DNA from 3 places in the Empedobacter stercoris genome. Region 1 is predicted to be linked to each of the others. Evidence: riboswitches for the same ligand, from Rfam matches in the RefSeq annotation. Region 1 holds a riboswitch; each other region holds the start of a gene.

Evidence for each region. Region 1 has a riboswitch for cobalamin ahead of NZD85_RS09460 (TonB-dependent receptor). Riboswitches for the same ligand answer to the same signal wherever they lie in the genome.
Region 2: it holds a riboswitch for cobalamin, as region 1 does, so the genes downstream of both, cobT (nicotinate-nucleotide--dimethylbenzimidazole phosphoribosyltransferase) here and NZD85_RS09460 (TonB-dependent receptor) in region 1, are expected to answer to the same signal.
Region 3: it holds a riboswitch for cobalamin, as region 1 does, so the genes downstream of both, NZD85_RS10720 (acyl-CoA thioesterase) here and NZD85_RS09460 (TonB-dependent receptor) in region 1, are expected to answer to the same signal.

The regions. Positions count from the first base shown of each region.
Region 1 covers NZ_CP104209.1:1,996,684-2,002,295, forward strand. The annotation lists rRNA gene NZD85_RS09450 (23S ribosomal RNA) at 1-2,107, shown strand, start outside; rRNA gene rrf (5S ribosomal RNA) at 2,366-2,473, shown strand; cobalamin riboswitch at 2,935-3,124, shown strand; gene NZD85_RS09460 (TonB-dependent receptor) at 3,221-5,218, shown strand; gene NZD85_RS09465 (YncE family protein) at 5,215-5,612, shown strand, end outside.
Region 2 covers NZ_CP104209.1:2,668,111-2,673,722, reverse strand. The annotation lists gene NZD85_RS12670 (response regulator) at 1-3,113, opposite strand, end outside; cobalamin riboswitch at 3,217-3,336, shown strand; gene cobT (nicotinate-nucleotide--dimethylbenzimidazole phosphoribosyltransferase) at 3,435-4,454, shown strand; gene NZD85_RS12660 (adenosylcobinamide-GDP ribazoletransferase) at 4,448-5,224, shown strand; gene cobC (alpha-ribazole phosphatase) at 5,209-5,612, shown strand, end outside.
Region 3 covers NZ_CP104209.1:2,263,365-2,268,976, reverse strand. The annotation lists gene NZD85_RS10755 (hypothetical protein) at 1-7, shown strand, start outside; gene NZD85_RS10750 (hypothetical protein) at 15-440, shown strand; gene NZD85_RS10745 (hypothetical protein) at 447-1,010, shown strand; gene NZD85_RS10740 (hypothetical protein) at 1,000-1,206, shown strand; tRNA gene NZD85_RS10735 (tRNA-Met) at 1,447-1,519, opposite strand; tRNA gene NZD85_RS10730 (tRNA-Met) at 1,526-1,598, opposite strand; gene NZD85_RS10725 (LOG family protein) at 1,745-2,908, opposite strand; adenosylcobalamin (AdoCbl) riboswitch at 3,021-3,167, shown strand; gene NZD85_RS10720 (acyl-CoA thioesterase) at 3,251-3,664, shown strand; gene NZD85_RS10715 (tryptophanase) at 3,783-5,159, shown strand; gene NZD85_RS10710 (M28 family peptidase) at 5,200-5,612, opposite strand, start outside.

The DNA.
Region 1 (5,612 bases):
GGTTGAAGCTTTGGTAACACAAAGTGGAGGACCGAACCGGTTGACGTTGAAAAGTCTTCGGATGACCTGTGGGTAGGGGTGAAAGGCCAATCAAACTGGGAAATAGCTCGTACTCCCCGAAATGCATTTAGGTGCAGCGTTTAGTTAAGTATATTAGAGGTAGAGCTACTGATTGGATGCGGGGGCTTCACCGCCTACCAATTCCTGACAAACTCCGAATGCTAATATATGTTTCTATGCAGTGAGGGCATGGGTGCTAAGGTCCATGTCCGAGAGGGAAAGAACCCAGACCATCAGCTAAGGTCCCCAAATATATGCTAAGTTGAGAAAACGCGGTTGGATTGCATTGACAGCTAGGATGTTAGCTTGGAAGCAGCTATTCATTTAACGAGTGCGTAACAGCTCACTAGTCGAGCGATCCGGCATGGATAATAATCGGGCATAAGCATATTACCGAAGCTATGGATTCATACTTATGTATGACTGGTAGGGGAGCATTCTAACGGCGCAGAAGTCACCTGGTAATGGGTGGTGGAGCTTTTAGAAAAGAAAATGTAGGCATGAGTAACGATAAAATAAGTGAGAAACTTATTCGCCGTAAGACTAAGGATTCCTCAGCTATGCTAATCAGCTGAGGGTTAGTCGGGACCTAACACGCACCCTTTGGGGGAAGTGGATGGCAAACGGGTTAATATTCCCGTACCTGCACTCAATAAAAGTGACGAATGATTGTAGGAGGTGCGTACTGACGGAATAGTACGTTGAACCTACGTAAAGTAGGGATAGTACACGAAGGTTTCGGCTGGAGTGATAATCCTCTGAAAATTGTTCCAAGAAATAGCGAGATGTGCAGCCCGTACCGTAAACCGACACAGGTGGTCGAGGAGAGTATCCTAAGGCGCTCGAGCGATTCATGGTTAAGGAATTAGGCAAAATAGACCTGTAACTTCGGGAGAAAGGTCGCTGTCAGCAATGACAGCCTCAGTAAAAAGGCCCAGGCGACTGTTTATCAAAAACACAGGACTCTGCAAAATAGAAATATGACGTATAGGGTCTGACACCTGCCCGGTGCTGGAAGGTTAAGGAAGGAGCTTAGAGGTAACTCGAAGGTTTTGACTGAAGCCCCAGTAAACGGCGGCCGTAACTATAACGGTCCTAAGGTAGCGAAATTCCTTGTCGGGTAAGTTCCGACCTGCACGAATGGTGTAACGATCTGGGCACTGTCTCAACCATGATCTCGGTGAAATTGTAGTATCGGTGAAGATGCCGGTTAATCGCAACGGGACGAAAAGACCCTGTGAACCTTTACTATAGCTTTGTATTGACTTCGGGTAAATAATGTGTAGGATAGGTGGGAGACTATGAATCAGTATCGCTAGGTATTGTGGAGTCATTGTTGAAATACCACCCTTTATTTACTTGGAGCCTAACTTCCTTTTAGGAAGGACAGTGCATGGTGGGTAGTTTGACTGGGGTGGTCGCCTCCAAAAGAGTAACGGAGGCTTTCAAAGGTACCCTCAGCACGCTTGGTAACCGTGCGTAGAGTGTAATGGCATAAGGGTGCTTGACTGTGAGACCAACAAGTCGATCAGGTGCGAAAGCAGGACATAGTGATCCGGTGGTTCCGTATGGAAGGGCCATCGCTCAAAGGATAAAAGGTACTCCGGGGATAACAGGCTAGTCTCCCCCAAGAGCTCACATCGACGGGGAGGTTCGGCACCTCGATGTCGGCTCGTCACATCCTGGGGCTGGAGAAGGTCCCAAGGGTTGGGCTGTTCGCCCATTAAAGTGGCACGCGAGCTGGGTTCAGAACGTCGTGAGACAGTTCGGTCTCTATCTGTTGTGATCGTTAGAAGTTTGAGCGGACTTGACTCTAGTACGAGAGGACCGTGTTGAACAAACCTCTGGTGTATCAGTTGTGCCGCCAGGTGCACCGCTGAGTAGCTACGTTTGGAAGAGATAAGCACTGAAAGCATATAAGTGCGAAACTCGCCGCAAGATTAGACTTCTTTAAAGGGTCGTTGTAGACTACAACGTTGATAGGCTATAGATGTAAAGGCAGCGATGTCATAGTCGAGTAGTACTAATTACCCATAGACTTTTTCTTAAAAGTACAACGAATCAAAGATAGTTGGTAGCGATACCAACCAAAATAAAAAGATTAAATACTAACATTGATTTAATCGTCATAGAGAAGGTTAGTTAATCTTATTTGGATTAAACATGTAATACCAGATTGTAAGAGTTTGTAAAATGTATTATGTAAAAAGTATTAAGTAATCACTTAATACAATAAAACATAAGACTTAATACAACATTTAATAATGTCAAAAAATATTAGGAACTAATACCTAATTAAAAATATTAGGGTGACTATAGCTGCAGGGCTCACCTCTTCCCATTCCGAACAGAGAAGTTAAGCCTGCCTGCGCCGATGGTACTGCGATTGCGGGAGAGTAGGTCGTCGCCAGTTTTTATCAAAAGCCTCAAGATTATTTCTTGAGGCTTTTTTTTGTTTATACTTTTTTGAGATGTTAGTAATTAGATATTAGAGCTTCACGAAGCTGAAATACGTTCTTTAGGTCTAAGTTCTCGATACAAAAATCACAGATTTTTACTCGAATTGACGAATAGTTGAGATTCTTCGTTAAACTCACAGAATGACAGATTTATTAACGTCTTATGGTTATAACTTAAAACCCGCGTTAGGGATAGTAGTGGAAATCCTTTTGTTTGACGAAGGATTTTGTTTTTAGGTACCTATGATACTCCAAACAAAAGATTGCAACGGATAGCCCGACCGAGCGTAGGAAATTTTACTATTTAATTATAATTTTGTTGGCGAGGGAACGCCCAGAAAGAAATTTTATAGAATATATGCAATTGATTTATATTTTGAATAAAAGTTTAATTGTTTATTCAAAATAATAACTTTATTTTTGGTTAACATTTGGTGCGAGCGTAATAGTTCGGTAACAGGGAATCAGGTGAAAATCCTGAACAGACCCGCTGCTGTAAGCTCCATATTTTTTAGAATATAAATTATCCACTGTTCTTTGTGAATGGGAAGGATTTTCTAAAAAAGGAGTAAGTCAGAAGACCTACCAAAATGATATGTTAATGCTTTCGGGGACTGAAGCGTGAAGAACAATTTTGGGATAGGTAAATGCCTATGTACTGACTTCATACACTCTCGTTAGCAACAATTAATTATTGCTAAATGAGAAATCTAAAAACTATAATTTATTGTTGCAGCTTGATTTTACTTTCATGTAATATTGCCTATGCGCAAATTTTTCGTGATAGTATATTAGAGCTTCAACAGGTTGATATTTCAACGACAAATACTAAAACTGTAGTTCCTGTTCAAGAATTAAAGGGAGAGCAATTACAGGCTTTGAATAGCCATTCTGTTGCCGACGCTGTTCGTTTCTTTTCTGGTGTACAAATCAAAGATTACGGTGGGGTAGGTGGATTGAAAACAATTGATGTTCGTGGAATGGGCTCTCAGCATGTTGGAGTGTTTTATGATGGTATTCAATTGGGAAATGCGCAGAACGGAATTATAGATTTAGGAAAATTTTCGTTGGACGATATGGAAGTTATTTCGTTATACATTGGTCAAAAAAGTAATATTTTTCAATCAGCAAAAGATTATGCGTCAGCTAATGCAATTTATTTAGAAACTAAGAAGCCTGTTTTTAGAGATAACAAAAGTACTAATATTACACTTCGATATAAATTAGGCTCTATTCAATTAATTAACCCTTCAACACGAATTGAACAAAAGATTTCTGATCGTTTATCAGCAGTTTTAAGCGCTGAATATATCAAAACGAATGGAGTGTATAAATTTCGTTATCAACGAAAAAATATGGACGGTTCTACAGCATATGATACAGTTTTGAGACGTCGAGATGGGCAAGTTGACGCGAAACGTGTTGAATTGGGATTATTCGGAAAAGGAAATCAATGCAATTGGAATGTAAAAGGTTATTTGTTTGATTCGGATCGGGGAATACCAGCAGCAATTGTAAGAGGTCGATTTGATGGGCGCGGACAAACATTAGTTGATAAAAATTATTTTGTTCAGGGAAAATTCGAAAAACGTTTCAATAATTTTCAGTCGAAGATTAATGCAAAGTTTGCATACGATTTTACACATTTTACAGATACCGTTTCTACCGTAAAAAATGAAAATAAATACATTCAACGGGAGTTTTATGTTTCGTGGGCAAATCTATATTCTATTAGCGATAAGTGGGATGTGAACGTTGCAACTGACTATCAGTTTAACAATTTAGATGCTGATTTAAAAGAATTTTCATATCCAACTCGTCACACAAATTTGATTGCTTTTGCTTCAACTTATCGTATGAATCGTTTGAGTTTACAAGGAAGTTTATTGGGAACTTTTGTGAAAGAATCGGTCGAAAAAAATACAAGCGCACAAGATAAAACTATTTGGACACCAACGATTATTGCAAATTACCAACCATTCAAATCACACGATTTTAACATTAGAGCATTTTATAAGCGAATTTTTAGAATGCCAACGTTCAACGATTTATATTACACGAGTATTGGTTATGCTAATCTTCGACCAGAATTTTCTACACAATATAATGTGGGATTTACCTATTCTAAATCATTTCATCGTTTCTTCAAAAATATTTCCATTCAAGCTGATGCTTACTACAACGAAGTTACCGATAAAATTGTAGCTGTTCCTTCGGGCAGTTTGTTTCGATTTACAATGATGAATCTTGGTCAAACAAGGATGAAAGGATTGGATATTAAACTGCGATCAACATTTAGTTTTGGTGAGATAGAGTTTTCGCCAATGTTGAACTATGGTTTTTTAGAAGCGTTAGATTATTCAAGTCCTACAAAAAGTTACTACAAAAATCAAATTCCATATACAGCCAAGCATAGCGGATCCTTTGTTTTAGGCGCTTCATACAAAACGTGGAATTTCAATTACAGTTTTATTTATGTGGGCGAACGATACAATGTGCATCAAGATAATAATAAATATAATCGACTTAATCCTTGGTTTACAAATGATTTGGGCGTGCATAAAGAATTTAAATTAAATCAAAATTCGTTCAAAATTTCTTTTGAATTAAACAATGTCTTGAATCAACAATACGATGTGATTTACAATTATCCAATGCCAGGGAGGCAATTCAAATTTATATTAAGCGCAAATTTATGAGATATTTTAAACAATTATTCGTCTGTTTATTAACAGCAACCACTTTTTATGCATGTCAGCAAGATACGTATTTAATCGAAAGTGAAGAAGATGGTGTAACAACTCCAGAAGAAACAGATGTCGCTGGATTTTATTTACTGAACGAAGGAAAGATGGGAAGCAATATGGCGACAATAGATTATATGGATTTTAAAACAGGCGTGTATAATCGAAACATTTATGCTTCAGCAAACCCTGAAGTAGTAAAAGAATTGGGCGATGTTGGAAATGATATTAAGATTTATGGTAACAAGCTATATGCGGTAATCAATGTGTCCAATTTTATCGAAGTAATGGATGTTAAAACTGCGAAGCATTTAGGAACAATTCCTTTAGAGAATGGGCGATACATCAC
Region 2 (5,612 bases), 670 kb from region 1:
AATGTTTCGAATAATTCTTCTGATTTTATTGGTTTTAATAAACGAGAATTTATCCCTAATTCTTTAGCTTTCTGAATCAAAAATTCATCTTCAGATGAGCTATGCAATAACACTAAAGGTATTTTTGTTTGTTTCGACTCAACGTATTCTTTTATTTTCTGAATTGTTTCTAAACCATTTAAAACAGGCATGTGATAATCCATCAAAATAACATCATACACTTCACCATTCAACACTTTTTGCAACGCCTCCATTCCGTTATTTGCAAGGTCAGAAGTGATTTTTTTAAACTCTAACATATGCTTCAAAATAACCTGATTACTTTGGTTATCATCCACAATCAGAACATGTTTTATCTCGTCTAAATGGTCAAATTGTTGATTAAAATTATACTCGTAATCCACTTCCAAATCAAAGTAAAATGTAGAGCCTTTGTCGACTTCACTTTCCAATTCTAAATGACTTCCGAAGTAATTTAACAATTTATTTGAAATGGTTAACCCTAATCCTGTTCCTCCAAAACGTTTACTTACAGTACTATCTTCTTGTGTAAAAGCATCAAAAATTTTGGATTGTTTCTCTGGTTTAATCCCAATTCCAGTATCGCGAACAGAGAATCTAAGTTTCGCTTTCTTCCCTTCTTTAATTGGTTCGACTTGACTAATTTTAAGTTCTATTTCACCTTTTTCGGTGAATTTCACGGCATTCCCAAGTAGATTAATCAAAACTTGTTTTAGACGAACTTCATCAATCCAAATAAATTGAGGTAAATTATTATCTATATTCAACAATAATTCAATTTTTTTGTTTTCGGCTTGATAAAGAATCACATTGATTACTTGATTTCCTAACTCGAACAAATTATTTTTTTCTATCAAAACATCCATTCGACCGGATTCAATTTTAGAGAAATCTAAAATATCATTTATTATTGACAATAATGAATTTGCAGAATCATTAATAAAATTCAAATATTGTTTTTGAGTCGGATTAAGTGGCGTTTTCAACAATAAATCAGAGAAACCAATCACACCATTTAACGGCGTTCGAATCTCGTGGCTCATATTTGCTAAAAATTCAGACTTTGCCTTACTAGCGAGATCAGCATTCTTTTTAGCTTTTTTAAGTTCTTTATTTTTCTTGACAGATTCTGTTATATTTTGCGAAAACATAATCAGACCACCAATCTGTTTTTTGTTGATATACCACGGATGAATCGCCCATAAATAGTGTTGATCCGTATCATATTTTGGTGTGCGATAAATCATATCTTCATCCGAATAACTTTCACCTTGCAAACAAGCGTCATAAATCGCTTTTCTTTCTTCTGGAACATTGTACATTTCATAATGAGATTTTCCGATCACATTTTTCTTTTTTACTACAAATTCATCACACCATTGATTACTCAAAGTTAGATAATTCATATCCTTATCAAACATTGCAACAGATGCAGGTACATGATTAATAAATGTTTCGAAAATAGCTTTTTGTCGAGCCAACTCTAACGTATAACGTTTTCTCTCATCAATATCCTGAAAAGTTCCAAAAACGCTAACACATTTTCCATTTACGAACTCTGGAATTCCTTTACATCTTACCCAAATTGTTTTTCCTTTTTGGGTAACTATTTGTAACTCCATATCATATCCGATTCCTTTTTCTACCGCATCTCTAAAAGCTTTCTTTATTTTTGGATAACTACTTTTTGCTTCATAAAAATTGAGTGAAGTTTCTACATTTGGTTCATAATCTAGTTCAACTTCATGGATTTTTTTCGTTATATCAGTCCAAATTAATTTTTGCTTAACTAAATCGTATTTCCAACCTCCAACATTGGCAACTTCGTACGTATGATCTAGTAACTGACGAACACGATTCAAGTCTCTTTCCAAGATTATTCGTTGCGTCATATCAACCGCAGTACTCATCACAATCGGATTTCCATCATTATCTTTGTCCAAAATATTATTGTATAACCAATATGTTAACGAACCATCTTTCTTAATCAAGCTCATCAAACCAGAATCTTGCTTTTTACTTAAAATCGTCTCTATATAGATTTGATATTCTTTTTGATTAGATTTTGGGATTAATTTTTTAAGATCCAAATCTTTCGATTCTTCTTCAGTATAACCTATCGATTCTAAACCTTTTTTGTTAATGGATAAAATATTACCATCCAAATCGTGAATCGTCATTAAACCAAGCGAAGAATTGAAAAAATTTCTAAACTTACGTTCACTGTTTTCTAGTTCCTCCTTTTTAGAGTTTTCAAGTGTAATATCTCGTCCAAATAAGAAAATCTCGTTATCATACGAAGTGTTTAATTTAGTATACCATTCAACCATTTTTTCTTCTTTCGTTTCTATTGAACACATCAAACATTTGAAGTCAATAGAACCTGAATTAGTTTTCAAATCAGCCAAAAACATTTGAACTTTTTTCTTATCCTTTTCCGAAACAAAGTCTAAGAAATTTTTTGAACGAATTAATTGGTCATTTTTAACTTCTAAAACTTTTTTAAAAGCTGGGTTAATTGATTTCAATACACCATTAATATCAGCAACTCCAATTAAATTATTCGAAATTTTATAGATATTTTGAAAGTAAGCAGCGTCTTTTTTTCGTTTTTTACTGACCAATAATTTTGTAATATTTTTCCCTAATTGAATCAATAAATTGCGTTGTTTTTCGTCTAACGTTCTTGGATAATGATCGTTTACACATAATGTCCCCAAAACATTTCCATTGTCATCAATCAACGGAACACCAGCATAAAACTTAATATTTGCAGCTTTTACTCCAGCAATATTTTTTGCAGGTTCAAATTTCGTCACATCATCAATCACCAAAATTTCTTCTTCCATTAAAGAAAATTGACAAATAGTTTGTTGACGTGGAACAATATCTACATCTATTCCACAATTTGCTTTAATCACTTGATAATTTTCATCAAAAATAGAAATTAACGCAATTGGCGCATTACAAATCAAACTCGCAGCATTTGCAAAAACCTCCAACTCTTCGTCTTTATCATGTCCTTGCAAATTATAATCGTAAACGGCTTGCAATCTTTGCTTTTCGTTCGTTGGGATGTGAAAATTTTCCATTAAAAATTGATCTTATTTAAAAGGTAAGTAGAGGTGGTTAAATATATTACATAATTATAAATTTTTGTAATCAATTAATTTTAAAAAAGTTTAATTTTTTCAAATCATAATTATTTTCTTACATTAGTTGCACAAAAGGGAATCGAGTGCAAATCTCGAGCTGTCGCGCAACTGTAAGTAGTGAACACTATAAGCCAGACCACTTTTTAGATGATGCTTTCGCGATTGAAGCTCAATCAAAACTACAATAATCTCGGTTTTTGTTGAATTGATTGCACTTGATTTCGAAAGCATTTTTATTAAAACTTAGTTTATAAAAACATGCTAAAAGAAGAAATTCAACACCTTATTGACCTTAAAACAAAACCTCTTGGAGCTTTAGGTTTATTAGAAAAAATCGCTTTGAAGATTGGTTTAGTTCAACAAAAAAATCATTTAGAATTAGTTAATCCACATCTAATTGTTTTCGCAAGCGATCATGGTATTTCACAATCTGGCGTAAGTGCTTATCCTGCGGAGGTTACACCGCAAATGGTTATTAATTTCCTAAATAATGGGGCTGCTATTAATGTTTTTTGTAATCAAAATGAAATCGATTTAACAATTGTTGATGCAGGAGTCAATTATAATTTTGAAGATTATTCGGTTCTGAAAAATTGCAAAATTGCAAAATCAACCAAAAACTTTTTGTACGAACCTGCAATGAATGCAGAAGAATTGCAACAATGCTTTGATCATTCGAAGAAAATTGTTGATGAAATCGCTCAAAACGGAACGAATATTATTGGTTTTGGGGAAATGGGAATTGGAAACACTTCATCTGCATCAATGATTATTCACTATTTAACTCAACTTCCACTTGAACAATGTGTTGGCCGAGGTACAGGCTTGAATGATGAACAATTACAAAATAAGATTAATATTCTGACTCAAGCAAAGGAAAATCAAGGTGAAATAAATGATCCGAAACAAATTTTAGCAACTTTCGGAGGTTTTGAAGTCGCGCAAATGACAGGTGCAATGCTCGCTGCTTATGAACATAATATGCTGTTGATGATAGATGGTTATATTGCTTCAGCTGCAATTTTAGTCGCATCGAAATTGAAACCTGAAATTTTGAAAAACGCTATTTTTTGTCATCAAAGTGATGAAATTGGACATCGTTATCTATTAAATTATTTCAACGAAGAACCTATCTTGAAAATCAATTTACGCGTAGGAGAAGGAACAGGTTGTGCTTTGGCTTATCCAATTATTAAAAGTGCAGTAAATTTCTTTAATGATATGGCAAGTTTTGAATCTGCTGGTGTCAGTAATAAAGAAACTGAAGTGGAATGCTAAAAAAAGAAATTACTTATTTCCTAACGGCATTGATGTTTTTTACTCGAATTCCAATTCCATTCAAGATTCCTTACAGCAACGAAATTATGAATCAATCGCAAAAATATTATGCTGCGGTTGGCTTATTGGTTGGTTGTTTTAATGCAATTATTTATAGTGTTTGTCAATTTATTTTACCTGTTGATATTGCAATTATTATCACCATGATTACAAGTATTTTGTTGACTGGTGCTTTTCACGAAGATGGTTTTACTGATGTCTGCGATAGTTTTGGAGGAGGTTATGGTAAAGAAAAAATTATGACAATTATGAAAGATAGCCGAATTGGAGCTTATGGAGTTATCGGTGCAATCTTGTTATTGTTATTAAAATTCACCTCTCTGAAACACATTGCAGAAGATAATTTTTGGTTGATTATTTTCACTTTAATTGCTGCACATTCGGTAAGTCGTTTTTTTTCTGGAATGATGATTTACACCCACGAATATGTCACCGATATTGACAAAAGCAAATCAAAACCAATGGCGAGTAAAGCTTTACCGATTAAAAACTTGCTCATAAGTTTTCTATTTTGTTTACTTCCTTTTATAGTTTTTGGCGAATGGAAATTCTTGTTGATTTTACCACTTTGTTATATAGGTAAAGTCTATTTGGGTTGGTATTTTAAGAAATATATAGGCGGTTATACAGGCGATTGTTTGGGAACTGTACAACAAGTTACCGAAGTTTTATTTTATTTAGGAATACTGATTATATGCAAATTTTTGTAATACGACATACAAAAGTCAAAATCCCTTCATCGGTTTGTTACGGACAAACCGATGTCGATTTGACAGACACGTTTTTAGACGAAGTAAAAGAAATACATGCTAAAATCGATCACGATTTTGATACTATTTTTTCGAGTCCATTGAATCGTTGTCAACAATTAGCCTACACTTTTTCTACAGAAATTATTTTAGATAATCGATTGAAAGAATTCAATTTTGGAGACTGGGAAATGAAACCTTGGAACGAAATTCCTTCGGAAGAAATCAATCCATGGTACGATGATTTTGTAACGATACCAACTCCAAATGGCGAATCGATGTACGAAATGTTTTTACGCATCTCTGATTTTATGAACGACTTAAGAAATACCAAACTTCAAAAAATATT
Region 3 (5,612 bases), 270 kb from region 1:
AAGTTAAATAAATTATGAATAGTAATAATGATATATGGATAGTACAGAGAATATTACGCTATATTCTTGCATTAATATTGGGAGGAGTTGTTTTTTTATTAATTTCTTTTTTAGATATTCTATTTATAGAAAAAATATCACCACAATCATTAGAAATTTTATTAGGGAATTATGTAATGCCATTTATAAAAGGTTTTATTTACACTTATGTAGTAATGAAAATTTCTATAGGTCAAAAAGGTAGAATAATAATGGGTTTAATATCTGTATGTTTTATAATTTTTTTTATTTTGGGTAGTTATTATTATGAAATTCAAAAACTACCAGTATTTTACAGATTGTTAGGGAATTATGCAACAATTATAGGTTCATTATCGAGTTTTATTATAGGATGTAAATTTTTAACTGATAAAAAGAAACTTAATTCGACTGTAAATTAAATAAATATGAAGAAAATTTTACTTATTGTTACTTGCTTTTTTATTTTAATAGCTTGTGGAGATTCAAGCAATAATAATGAAATAGAAATTGAATTAATTCAATTAAATGATATTAATAATTGGTATAGTGATAATTATTCTATCAATGAAAAATTTATTAGTAAAAAAGATGGTTTTGAAAACCGAGATGAAAAATCAAAAAAAATATATATAAATGGTTTTAGAAAACAGTTTAATCTAAACACTGATTGGGATTTTATTAATCAATCGTTAGAAGTAAAAGGAACAAATGGTTATAATAAATTAATTGTTATTTCTACTCATTTTGAGAATTTAAAAAACAATCAATTTTTTATTTACAATCAAGTCTTTTACTACTCGAATAATATTGATGATTATGGTTATCAAAATAATTATAAATATCCAGTTCCTTTAGAAATGACTGCTAAAATTTTTGATAAAAATGGAAAAGAAGTAGATGAATTAGAATACCTTACTATTTGGGATGGTGATTTTAGTTCTTATGGAGATATCTGTAATAATATAACTGAATTTGATGATGAAAAATAAAGAAATAATATATTCTGCAACTGCAATAATAATTGCTTTGTTGTTTTGTTTTACTTATTATTTAATAAAAAATAACAGTAATGAAAGATATGTTTTTAATAATAAATATCCTTTGGTATTAGATAAAAAGACAGGCGAAGTTTTTAATTTTAGAAATGGGAAAAAAATAAAAATGCAGGAAGGTGAAAACTATTAAATTCTTGTCAAAAATCCATCGTAAAAAACGATATAAAAATAGGTGTAAAAATGGGTTAAAAAATGCATGCTTTTAACTATTGTTTACAAATGATAAAAACGCTATTCAGTTTTTGCTGTTTAGCGTTATATTGTTTTTTATATTCTTCTACATTCATCATACAAAAATAGTTTATCCAAATTAATTCGAGAAGTTAAGATATAAAAAAAGAGAGTTTCTTGTTAGAAACTCTCTTTGTAGTAGCGAGGACCGGACTCGAACCGATGACCTTCGGGTTATGAGCCCGACGAGCTACCTACTGCTCCACCTCGCGATTTAGTAGCGAGAACAGGACTCGAACCTGTGACCTTCGGGTTATGAGCCCGACGAGCTACCTACTGCTCCATCTCGCGTTATTGGACTGCAAATATACGTTCATTATTTAAAATACCAAATATTATTCCAATTTATTTTATTTTATTCAGAAAAATCTAAAGAAAACAAGATTTAAATATTTATCTAACAACACTTTAATTACTTAAAAATAATTAAAAATATTTTAATTATTTTTTTTATCTACTTTGATTGGTGGATGCTTTTCAATAAAATCAATCGCTAAATCAGACGAATCTGTCAAAAATAATAAGTCTTTATAAGGTCTTCCTGTTGATAATTGATGCAATACAGAATAAATCGAAGTATCTTCTACATACCTTTTTTTGCTCAAAAATATCATTGGACTGTAATACCCTGATGTTCCGTAATGGTTTTGCGCTGCTTCCTGAAAAATTTCTTGAGTAGTTCCTGCACTTCCTGGCGCATAAACCAATCCGAACAAACTAATGGTTAACAACATATCTTCACGAATACTATTCGAAAAATACTTTGCAATATTTGTTGCAAACAAATTACTTGGCTCGTGTCCGTAAAACCAAGTTGGAATAGCTAAACTTTCAGCACCATTTGGGTAAAGATCCAAAACTTTCTTAGCATTTGTCATATAATTCTTGGCTAAATACTCTGTTTTATTTTCATCTACAAAATCTAAATCTGCTAAAATATGAATTGCATTCATTAGATCTTCGTCTGAATAATTTGCCATATAAGCTCCTAAATTTGCAGCTTCCATAATCCCTGGACCTCCCCCAGAAACTACAAAATATCCTTTCGATGTTGCTAATTTTGCGGCTTTCGCTGTTTCATTATAGAACTCTGAATTGCGCGCTGTAGAATGTCCGCCCATAAACCCAACGACTTTTCGTTTTGTCATTCCCTCATCATCATACTCTAAGATTCTTCGCAAACCATCATCAATTGATAAATCATGCAAACGTTGAGCTAAAGCTTCAGAAACAGAAGGATTATATTTATGTTTTTTGAAATGTTTATAGATTTTTAGATCAATACTTTGGTCATTATTTGGATCGTAACCTTCCATCAACTCTTGCCATGTGTATAATTTTCCTCGATAAGGATTATAAGGAACAGCTTCAAACTTTGGATATATAAAAGCTCCGCGCTCTATTAAATGAATTGCATGATGTTGTCTAAACTTACATCCCAAGAAAGAAGTATTACACAAATTATATTCTTCCCAATTGATCTCGTGACGAATAAAATTAATATCCTGAATAACTTTATTTGTTAAATCTTTGGTTTGAGCAACTAATTCTTCCCACTCATTAATATTATGAACTAAGTCTTTTATTGGTTTAATTTTCATTGGTTTCTTTTAAAATGATTAAAAAAATTGAGAAAATGAATTTACACGAATTATTCCAAACCAACGAATTCGATCCAATAAATATAAAAATTTCATTTTTCTCATCTATCTTTGCACCTTGTTTCATTTCAAAATATAGGGAAATCGTGTGTAACTCACGAGCTGTCGCGCAACTGTAAATCAACAAATTTGATAAGCCAGAATGCCAATTTTGAAATTTTAATTTATAATAAACTTTCGCGAAAAAGGTTCAAAAATTATGTTCTATGAAATTATTAAAACACCACAAAAACATTGTCACAAAATTAATTTTAAGAAAAAGTAACGTGTAATATTATGATAATGGAAGTGGAAAAAACCCCAAGAGAAGAGTTGATCGAACAACGTATCATCAATTCTGAAACTCGTATTTTCAAAGCTGTTTTTCCAGGAGATACAAACCATCACAACACCATGTTTGGCGGATCAGTCATGTATCTGATGGATGAAATTGCTTTTATGACAGCAACTCGTTTTTGTCGTAAACCTATTGTTACAGTAAGTAGTGATAAAATTGATTTTAAACATTCTATTCCTGCCGGAACTATTGTCGAAATGGTTGGTAAAGTTGTTCGTGTTGGTCGTACAAGTTTGGATGTACAAATTGATATATTCATCGAAAGTATGTACAGAGATGGCCGCGAAAAAGCGATTACTGGAACATTTACGTTAGTTGCTATTAACGAAAACAAAAGACCAGTTCCTGTTATTGACTAACAACGAACTATAAAAAGCTAAAATCCTTTATCTAAGAGATAAAGGATTTTTTTTCGTTTTTAATTATATAATTGATAATATTCTTAAGGTTTCTTAGTTTTACACTAAACACAAAAAAATGAAATTACCTTTTGCCGAACCATTTCGTATAAAAATGGTCGAAGAAATTTATCAATCTACTCCAGAAGAGCGCGAAAAGTGGATCGAAGAAAAAGACTACAACCTATTTAATCTTGAAAGCCATAAAGTATTTATCGATCTATTAACCGATTCAGGAACTGGAGCTATGTCGGATAAACAGTGGTCTGAGATGATGACTGGAGACGAAAGTTACGCAGGTTCTCAATCATTCTTGAAACTAAAAGAAACAATCAATACAATTACAGGTTTCAAATTTCTTTTACCTACTCATCAAGGTCGTGCAGCGGAAAATGTATTATTTTCGGCACTTGTTAAAGAAGGTCATGTGGTTCCTGGAAATTCACATTTTGACACAACAAAAGGACACATTGAATTTAGAAAAGCACATGCCATTGATTGTACAATTGACGAAGCATTTGATAGCGAATTGATTCATCCATTCAAAGGAAATATCGATTTACAAAAGCTTGAAAATGTCTACAAAGAATATGGCAAAGAAAAAATTCCATTTACTTTAATCACGGTAACGTGTAATTCTTCTGGTGGTCAACCTGTATCTATGGAGAACATTCGTCAAGTACGTGAACTATCTAATCAGTATGAAATTCCTGTCTTTTTTGACGGTGCTCGTTTCGCTGAAAATGCATACTTCATCAAAGAAAGAGAAGAAGAATTTAAGCAGAAAACAATTAAAGAAATTGTTTTGGAAATGTTTTCTTTTGGGGATGGAATGACGATGTCTGCAAAAAAAGATGGTTTGGTAAATATCGGTGGATTTATTGCACTGAATAACGAAGAGCTATATAAAATTTGTGGAAATTTTGGAATTATATACGAAGGATATTTAAGTTATGGAGGATTAGCTGGACGCGATTTAGCTGCCTTAGCACAAGGTTTACAAGAATCAACAGAATATTCGTACTTACAATCTCGTATCAAACAGATCGAATATTTAGGAAATAAATTAATCGAATATGGAATTCCGATTCAACAGCCAATTGGAGGACATGCTATTTTTGTAGATGCTGTAAAATTCTTGCCAAACGTCCCGCGCGAAGAATTCCCTGCACAAACTTTAGGAATTGAATTGTATAAGGAAGCTGGAATTCGAGGTGTAGAAATTGGAACTATTTTGGCTGATCGTGATCCTGAAACAAGAGAAAATCGTTATCCAAAGTTAGAATTGTTGCGTTTAGCCATTCCAAGGCGTACTTATTTCCAAAGTCACATGGATTATATCGCAGTAGCATTGAAGAATATTTTCGATCGCCGAAATGAGATTAATTCAGGTTATGAAATTTCGTGGGAATCAGAAATCTTACGACATTTTACCGTTAAATTAAAAAAGAAATAAACAAAAAATCCTTCAGAAATTCTGAAGGATTTTTTTGATATTACCATCTCCAATCGCCTGAAATACGAAGTGGAGTTTTTAAATTTCCTTTGATTAAAGCTTCTTTTATTTCAAGTTCAGACCAATGATTAGAAGGTATTTGATCAAGATTACTTAATTGGTATAACAAATAGGTTTCTAAAATGACATTATTTTTTAAGCCAACTTCTTCTACATAATCAAACGTATCACAATTGGCGTGGTAACAATCTAAAGCACCTTTTGTAAATTGACTATCTGACAAACCTATAATTGGCACACCTTGTAACATAAAAGGCTGATGATCCGAATGTAAACCGATACTTACATATGTACTCGATTTAAAATCTGGAATTACTTTTTGGACATCTTTCGCATATGCTGATAAAATTGGCAAACTGCTTTCCATTGTCGAATAATAGGATTTTGGATTAG